2 regions of the Clostridium felsineum DSM 794 genome follow, and region 2 is predicted to be linked to the other one. Evidence: riboswitches for the same ligand, from Rfam matches in the RefSeq annotation. Region 2 holds a riboswitch; the other holds the start of a gene.
What was found. Region 2 has a riboswitch for FMN ahead of CLFE_RS05385 (ECF transporter S component). Riboswitches for the same ligand answer to the same signal wherever they lie in the genome.
Positions count from the first base shown of each region.

Region 1: another riboswitch for FMN. It lies ahead of ribD (bifunctional diaminohydroxyphosphoribosylaminopyrimidine deaminase/5-amino-6-(5-phosphoribosylamino)uracil reductase RibD); the one in region 2 lies ahead of CLFE_RS05385 (ECF transporter S component).

Region 1 covers NZ_CP096980.1:4,038,854-4,043,274, forward strand. Annotated here, with positions in the region: gene CLFE_RS18820 (bifunctional 3,4-dihydroxy-2-butanone-4-phosphate synthase/GTP cyclohydrolase II) at 1-225, opposite strand, end outside; gene CLFE_RS18825 (riboflavin synthase) at 236-877, opposite strand; gene ribD (bifunctional diaminohydroxyphosphoribosylaminopyrimidine deaminase/5-amino-6-(5-phosphoribosylamino)uracil reductase RibD) at 884-1,990, opposite strand; FMN riboswitch at 2,087-2,201, opposite strand; gene CLFE_RS18835 (biotin--[acetyl-CoA-carboxylase] ligase) at 2,348-3,160, shown strand; gene CLFE_RS18840 (DUF3793 family protein) at 3,173-3,787, opposite strand; gene CLFE_RS18845 (flavodoxin) at 3,803-4,231, opposite strand; gene CLFE_RS18850 (chemotaxis protein CheX) at 4,389-4,421, opposite strand, start outside.
Region 2 covers NZ_CP096980.1:1,114,452-1,118,872, reverse strand. Annotated here, with positions in the region: gene CLFE_RS05405 (HD-GYP domain-containing protein) at 1-368, shown strand, start outside; gene tsaE (tRNA (adenosine(37)-N6)-threonylcarbamoyltransferase complex ATPase subunit type 1 TsaE) at 478-936, shown strand; gene tsaB (tRNA (adenosine(37)-N6)-threonylcarbamoyltransferase complex dimerization subunit type 1 TsaB) at 933-1,646, shown strand; gene rimI (ribosomal protein S18-alanine N-acetyltransferase) at 1,639-2,085, shown strand; gene CLFE_RS05385 (ECF transporter S component) at 2,099-2,728, opposite strand; FMN riboswitch at 2,803-2,919, opposite strand; gene CLFE_RS05380 (Tex family protein) at 2,982-4,421, opposite strand, start outside.

The DNA.
Region 1 (4,421 bases), 2.0 Mb from region 2:
CATAGTATTTATATTAAGCCTCTCCATACTTTCTGAGTCCATCGGTGTACAAATTAGTCCTCTTGCATATTTAGCCATATAATTTATTGTTTCTCCTGTTATATTGGCACCAGCTGCAACCAAATCTCCTTCATTTTCTCTATCCTCATCATCTACAACTATTACCATTTTCCCTTGCTTTATATCTAGAATAGCCTCTTCTATACTACTAAATTTAAAACTCATAATATCACTCCTAATAAAATCCATTTTCTTTTAAAAATTCTTTTGTCATACAATTATTTGTAGAAATATTTTTTATATTTATAATATTTCGAATATACTTTCCAACAATATCACACTCAATATTTACCTTATCCCCTATACTTTTTTCAGTTAATATTGTCTTCTCCTGAGTATGTGGAATAAGATAAAATTTAAAATATTTTTCTGTGACTTCTCCTAAGGTTAGACTAACTCCGTCTATAGCTACTGATCCTTTATATATAAGCTCGCTTAAGATTTCTTTGTCTGCTTTTATTTTGTACTCAATGGCTATTTCATCTTTTTTTATATTATCTATAATACCTATACCATCCACATGCCCTGTTACTATATGACCACCAAATCTATCTCCTAATGCTAATGCTCTCTCGAGATTAACCTTGCCTCCAACTGCTAAATCTTTTAAATTAGTCACCTTATACGTTTCTTTCATAACATCAAATTCTGCCCTAGTACAATCTGTAATTGTAAGACATACTCCATTTACTGCTATGCTGTCACCAATTTTAACCTCTTCCATTATGTTTGATGCCTTTATAGCAAAACGTATTGAATTCCCATATTTTTTTATACTTTTTATTTCTCCTACTTCTTCTACAAGACCAGTAAACAAGCTGCATCACCTCCTATTCACATATCCAGTTATTAAAATGTCTTGTCCTATCTTTTCTGAATGAAAATCAAATATCTTTATAGCATCAACCAAATGATCAATTCCATCTCCACCAACTGTTCCCTTGCTTTTTTCCCCTCCTACAATTATTGGAGCAACAAAATAATTTACTTTATCTACAATTCTTTCCTTTAAACAAGAAAAATTCAATTTACTGCCACCCTCAAGTAAAATACTATCCACTCCCATGTCACCTAACTCATTCATTAAATAAGTTAAATCTACACGCCCATTTTTATCAGGAGTTTTTATAATTGTAACCCCCATATCTTTAAATTTAGATACCTTATCATCCTCTGCTAGTTCGGTAGTTGCAAGGATAATCTTTCTTTCAGAGAGTGTACCAAAAATTTTAAGCTTAAATGGTACTCTAAGCTTAGAATCAACGATTATCGCTGTAGGACTCCTTAATTTTTTATTATCAACTCTTGTTGTAAGAAGTGGATTATCTAAAATAGCTGTATCTACTCCAACCATTATCCCCATATACTTACTTCTCAAATAATGCACATATCTCCTTGAAGCTTCTCCACTTATCCACCTGTTTTCTCCCGACACTGTGCATATTTTACCATCCAACGTGCAAGCTGTCTTCATAACTACAAATGGTTTCTTAGTCTTTATATACTTTATAAAAACTTCATTTAGCTTCTCAGCTTCTTCTTTCATAATTCCAGTAACAACATCTATGCCATTATCCCTTAATATTTTTATACCTCTTGAACTAACTAAAGGATTAGGATCTTCCATTGCTATTATAACTTTTTTTATACCTGCTTTGACAACTGCAAGCGCACAAGGTGGCGTTTTTCCGTAATGAGAGCAGGGTTCTAAAGTAACATACAGTTCAGCACCCTTAGCTTCGTCTCCTGCCATTTTTAAAGCATTTACTTCAGCATGATTTCCACCAAACTTCTCATGGTACCCTTCTCCAATTATTTTATTGTCCTTAACTATAACTGCCCCAACCATAGGATTAGGATTTACATATCCACTACCTTTTTTTGCAATATCTAAAGCTCTTTTCATAAAAGCTTCATTCAATTTAAACATCTCCCTTATTTAATAGGATTTGCCGGCAAACAAAAAAATCCCTAAAGAAAGATAATTCTCCAGGGATTTACATCCAAAATCTGCGTACTTAAAATACGCTTCCTTCTTTCATCCAGACTTTAACTGTCGGCTTCGGAATTTAACCGAATCTGCCAAATGGCTCGCGGGCTTTACCGCCGATTGGGAATTTCACCCATCCCTGAAGGATGTTCCTTATTTAATTTTCTTTAGTATACTACTTACAAATTTTTATGTCAATACCCTACAAATATGCTATAATTCATAGAAAGAGGTATATATAATCTCTTTTACACTTAAATTCAACTATAATATATCCTAATTCTAGGAGGCAAATTCATGAATAATACAGAAAATTTTCTAGATATAAATAAAATAAATTCAAGCCTTACAACAAAATATATTGGAAGAAACATACTACTTTTAGATACTGTAGATTCAACTAATTTAGAGGCAAAACGAATTATAAAAAACTCTGACTATAATGGAACTCTTGTAATTGCAGAAGAGCAAACTTTTGGGAAATGCAGATTTTCTGATAGAGTATGGAATTCACCAAAATATAAGGGGTTATGGATGTCTCTTATATTAAAACCAACTATAGAAAAAAAGTTATTTCCTTTGATAACACAATTAGCTGCAGCTTCTATAACATATTCTTTTAACAAAAATAATATAAATAGCCTTATTAAATGGCCAAATGACATACTTTTAAATGGTAAAAAACTCATTGGAATATTAGCTGAATTATCAGAAGACCTGTATAATGAACCAAACATAATTTTAGGCATTGGAATAAACATAAATCAAGCTCCTGAAGATTTTTCACCTGAAATAACAAAAAAGGCAACTTCCTTAAAAATAGAATTAAATAAAGAACTTTCTCGCGAAGCTATTCTTTCAAGTATTTTAAATGACTTTGAAACTATGTATAATAATTTTTTAAATACACAAAATCCTGATGCTTTTCTTAGCATATGTAAAAAAAATTCAGCTCTTATAGGAAGGGAAATTGCCGTTACCAAAAAAGATTCTACACAATCAGCTAAGGTAATTGATATAAGTAATGCTGGAGAATTAGTTGTAGCCTTCAAAGATGGGAGTTATGAAAATTTAATTTCGGGCGAAGTAACTCTCAACAAGTTTTACTAGTTTCTAAATAAACTATTGAGTGAAAATATTTTTAACTTGACTTAATTCAATGTTTTCACTTAATAATTTAATTGCCTTTATTCTTGATTCATCATATTTTTTAAATGTATCTAAAGCTCTTTCTTTATTTTTATAAACCTTCCAATATCCACAATATAAACAGTTTTCACCATTACATTTTATAAATCCCTCAACATCTTCAACTGGAATACCTAAAAATATCCCCAGTTCATGTGGACAAAGAGTCTGTTTATATCTTTCTTTTAAAAACTCAAGAATTTCATCTAAATTCATTTTGTAATTATAACCAAATCTAGTTAAAAACTTCATGTTTGTTTTATGATAAAGAGTTTTATTCAATAACTCTTTATCATAAAACAAAAGTATTAAAGAATCTTTTTCCCTTTTAATTTCAAAGGTATCTAAATCTATATATTTTAAATATTCTTCCCCATAAGCTTTCCATAAATCATACATCCCTTTATACTCATTAGATATAGTAATTATAGAAGATGGTTTTTGCTTAAACATAACTGGTGCTATAGAATATGTTATCAAATTCACCATATACTTTTTTCCTGTAACTCCTTTAATAAAATCTATAAAGCTATATGAAAGTTCTACCATCTTTCTACTCCTCACTTAATTTTCTAAAAGTTTTTTTCCAAATTCTATGCACTGATCTTTTGACTCTCCTTCAGGTGCATCTTGAATTATTAATCCATCATTTAATACTTTAGCGCCATATCCCTCCATACGCTCTACCCAATCTCGCATAAACTTTCCATCTCCCCAACCGTATGAACCAAATAACGCTACTTTCTTTCCTTTTATCTCTTCAGAAATAGACTCTATAAACGGATCCATTTCTGCTTCTTCTATTACTTCATCTCCCATTGCAGGTGAGCCAAGCACAACTATATCTGAAGCTTTAACCTTATCTATACTTGCATCACTTACAGAAAGTAACTCTACCTCTCCTCCTGCTGATTTAATACCGTCTGATATTAATTGGGCCATAATTTCAGTATTCCCAGTTCCAGACCAAAAAATTATATTTACATTTAACATTTTTATTCCTCCTATACAAATGATATTGATTTTCAATCTCATTTGTATCTTATACCAATTTTCCTCTTTTGTCAATACGTATTTCTTTGCAACTACAAAACACCCTTATGATTGGGCATACGGCTAATCATAAGGGTGTTCATCTATATTTATATTTTTACTTTTGCATAACATTTAAGGAAACATTTAT
Region 2 (4,421 bases):
CAACTATTTTAGATAAAAATGGTTCTCTTACAGATGACGAGTTTTCAATTATAAAATCTCATGTATACTATACAAAAATAATTTTAGATAGTATTGACAATATAAATGATATTAGCGAATGGGCTTCTTCTCATCACGAAAAATTAGATGGAACTGGTTACCCAAGACATCTATCCGCTAATGAATTGCCAGAAGAATCTAGAATAATGGGAGTATGCGATATATATCAAGCTTTAACTGAGGATAGACCTTACAGAAAAGGTATGAGTCATGATAAAGCTTTTAAAATACTAAACGATATGGCAGAACATGGTTCTATATGTAAAAAGGCTGTAGCACAATTAGCTGGTGCTTTAAAAGCAAATTAATAGGTAATAATATATAACATAGGGCTTTAATTTAAGCCCTATGTCTTTTATTTTTTGTATATTTGATATAAACTTAATAGGTATGAAATTCACAAAACGAGGTGATTTTATGGAATTTATTGTGGATAGTGTTGATAAAACCTTTAGTATTGGTGAACAATTAGGTGCTTTAGCTATGCCAGGAGATATAATTTGTTTAAATGGAGATTTAGGTTCTGGTAAAACCCATTTTACAAAGGGTATTGCGAAAGGACTTAATATTGAAGAATACATAACAAGTCCAACTTTCAACATAGTAAATGAATATACAGGGAGACTTAAGTTATATCATTTTGATGTTTATAGAGTAAATGATCCTGATGAAATTTACGCCATAGGCTTTGATGAATATATCTTTAGTGATGCTGTAAGTGTTATAGAGTGGTCAGACTACATCAGGAGTATAATCCCACCTGAGCATATTGAAGTTACAATAAACAAACTTCTAAACCAAGGTGAAAATTACAGAAAAATAACAATTACGTTTACTGACAAAAGATATGATTATGTAAAGGAGATTAAGATATGAAACTTTTAGCTATTGATTCTGCTACACAGGCGGCTACTTGTACTGTAATGGATGACGATAAACTTCTAGGAGAAATTACATTCAACTATAAAAAGCAACATTCAGTAATACTTATGACTATGATTGATAATATGTTAAATACAGTTAATCTAAAAGTTGAAGATTTAGATGGTTTTGTTGTTTCAAAGGGCCCTGGTTCCTTTACTGGACTTAGAATTGGAATGTCAATTATTAAAGGCTTAAGTGAAGGTTCAAAAAAACCGTTTGTAAGTGTATCTTCTCTTGATGCCTTGGCTCACAATATGGCATACTCTTCTGGAATAATATGTCCAGTGTTAGATGCACTTAGAGATAATGTTTATACTGCATTATATACCTTTGAGAATGACACACTAAAAAGACTTACAGATTATGATGCTATGCATATTACAGAACTTCTTGAGCTACTAAAAACTTATAATTCAAAGGTTACGTTCATAGGTGATGCAACTTTTAAATTTAAAGATTTTTTTCAGGAAAACCTTGAAGATGCGCACTTCGCTCCTGCACATCTTAATTTAGTAAGGTCCTCAAGCTTATGTGACATAGGTATGAAGCTATTAAAATCGGGTGTTGAAGACGATTTAATAACCTCTAAACCTATATATATAAGAAAATCTCAAGCCGAGAGAGAATACGAAAAAAGGACAGGTATGAGTATAGATGAGTAATCTAACAGTGCATCCCTTAAAAAAAGAAGATATAGATTCTATAATTGCTATTGAAAATTTGTGCTTTCCCACACCTTGGACAAAAGAATCTATGGAGGGTGAACTAAATAACAAATTTGCTAAATATTTAGTGATAAAAAAAGATAATGTTGTAATTGGCTATGGGGGGTTGTGGCTCATAATTGATGAAGGACATATAACTAATATAGCAGTTCATCCTGAATTTAGAGGGATAGGTATTGGAAACTTAATTGTTAAAGAACTTATAAAGCTATGCTCCATTAGAAATATAAACTCTATGACTTTAGAAGTCAGAGTATCAAATATAGTAGCTCAAAATCTATATAAAAAATTCGGATTTAAAGAAGAGGGCATAAGGAAAAAATATTACAGCGACAATAATGAAGATGCTCTTATAATGTGGAGAAATGAAAAATAGCAGGTTAATCCTGCTATTTTAACATAGTTTCTACTTTTTTATTACTTAGCTCTTCAGTTTCTCTATGAAGTATTGGTGAAACTCTTTTATACATTACCATAGTTAATGCCGAAATGATAACACCTTTGAGTAAGTTAAAAGGTAGTATAGAATACACTACAAAACTATTCAAATCATTTATTGATGAATTTATAGCATGACCTGTTTTAACAATTTCTTTTATAGGAAAATGAAGTAATGTTTCGTACAATGGTAAGAATATAAAGTAGTTTAATACACTTGCAACCACAGACATTACAATAACTCCTGTACTAAGTGATATAACAGCATTTGTTTTTGTCTTTTTATGCTTGTACATAGCTCCTGAAACTAAAACTAACATGCTACCAACTATAAAGTTTGCCAATTCTCCTGTACCTGCTGTTTGAGTTCTTAAAAGATGAAGAACATTTTTTATAAGTTCTATTATTATTCCTGCTATAGGTCCCATTGCAAAGGCTCCTAAAAGTGCTGGCAAGTCACTTATATCTATTTGTAAGAAAGCAGGGAAAATTGGAATAGGAAATTCAATAAACATAAGTATAAAGCCAATTACTGATAAAAGTGAAATTTTGATTAAAGTACTAAGTTTTGAATTCTTCAAGTTAACTCCTCCTAAAACCTTCAAGACATTAAAAAAGCCCCGACTAAAAGCCAGGGCATACATACCAAATTTAATGCACTCTTCTTTCATCCAGACTTTACTGTCGGCTCTGGAATTTAACCAGATCATACCTAAAAAGGCTCGCGGGCTATACCGCCGGTAGGGAATCTCACCCTGCCCTGAAGATTATTTTATATTTTTTATATATTATATATCATTATTAGAATAAATTCAATATGTTTTTAATTTAAAACTACTTTTTCATAGTTAGGGATATCCTATTTCTTTTTTCATCAACTTCTAAAATTCTAACCTCTACTACATCTCCTACTTTTACTACATCAAGAGGATGTTTTACAAAGCTGTCTGAAAGTTGACTTATATGAACAAGTCCATCCTGATGAACCCCAATATCTACAAAAGCTCCAAAATCAGCAACATTTCTTACTGTTCCCATAAGCACCATACCTGGTTTAAGTTGTTTTATGTCCATAATTCCTGTTTTTAATATAGGCTTTGGCATTTCTTCTCTAGGGTCTCTTCCTGGTTTTTTTATTGAACTTATTATATCTGTAAGTGTTGGAACTCCTATATCAAGACTATCAGCTAATTTTTCTATGCCAAAGAATTTTACCTTGCTATCAATATCTTTTAAGTTTCCCTTTGCTATATCTTCTGCTTTATAACCTAGTTTACCTAAAAACTCCTCCGCTTTTTTATAGGATTCAGGGTGAACAGAAGTGTTATCTAGCACATTATCTCCATCCATTATTCTTAAAAATCCTGCACATTGCTCGAAAGCTTTTGGTCCTAGTCTTTTCACCTTTAAAAGCTCTTTTCTGTTACTAAACGCTCCATTCTCTTCTCTATATTCGACTATATTCTTGGCGATATTAGCATTTATACCTGATACATAAGAGAGTAGCGATGGAGTTGCTATATTAAGATCTACTCCTACGTTATTAACACAATCCTCAACTATTCCTTTTAAGGATTCATCCATTTTTTTAGGTGCTACATCGTGCTGATATTGGCCAACACCTATTGATTTAGGATCAATCTTTACAAGCTCACTTAATGGGTCTTGAAGTCTTCTTCCTATAGAAATAGCTCCTCTTAAAGAAACATTTATATCTGGATATTCTTTTGCCGCAAGCTCTGATGCTGAATAAACTGATGCTCCAGCTTCTGAAACTATTACGTAATAAACATCCATTCCTTTTTCCTGCTTTACTTCCTTTAAAAGTCTTGTAACTACTTCCTCAGATTCCCTACTAGCAGTTCCGTTACCTAAAGATACTACCCCTACATTGTATTTATATATAAGCTCTTTTAAAGTCTTTATAGAACCTTCTACATCATTTTGTGGTGCTGTAGCGTAAACCGTAGCTGTATCTAAAAGCTTTCCTGTTTCATCTAAAACTGCAATTTTACAGCCTGTTCTGAAACCAGGATCATATCCAAGAACAGCATTTCCCTTAATTGGTGGCTGCATTAAAAGAGCTTTTAAATTAGCCTTAAATATTTCAATAGCTGAATTCTCTCCTTTTTCAGTAAGCTCAGCTCTTATTTCTCTCTCTATAGATGGATATATTAATCTCTTAAGTGAATCCTTAATACTCTCTTCTATGTACTTATCAGTTACATTATTTCCTGTCAAACAATTTAAAACAAGGTAATTTATTATTTTCTC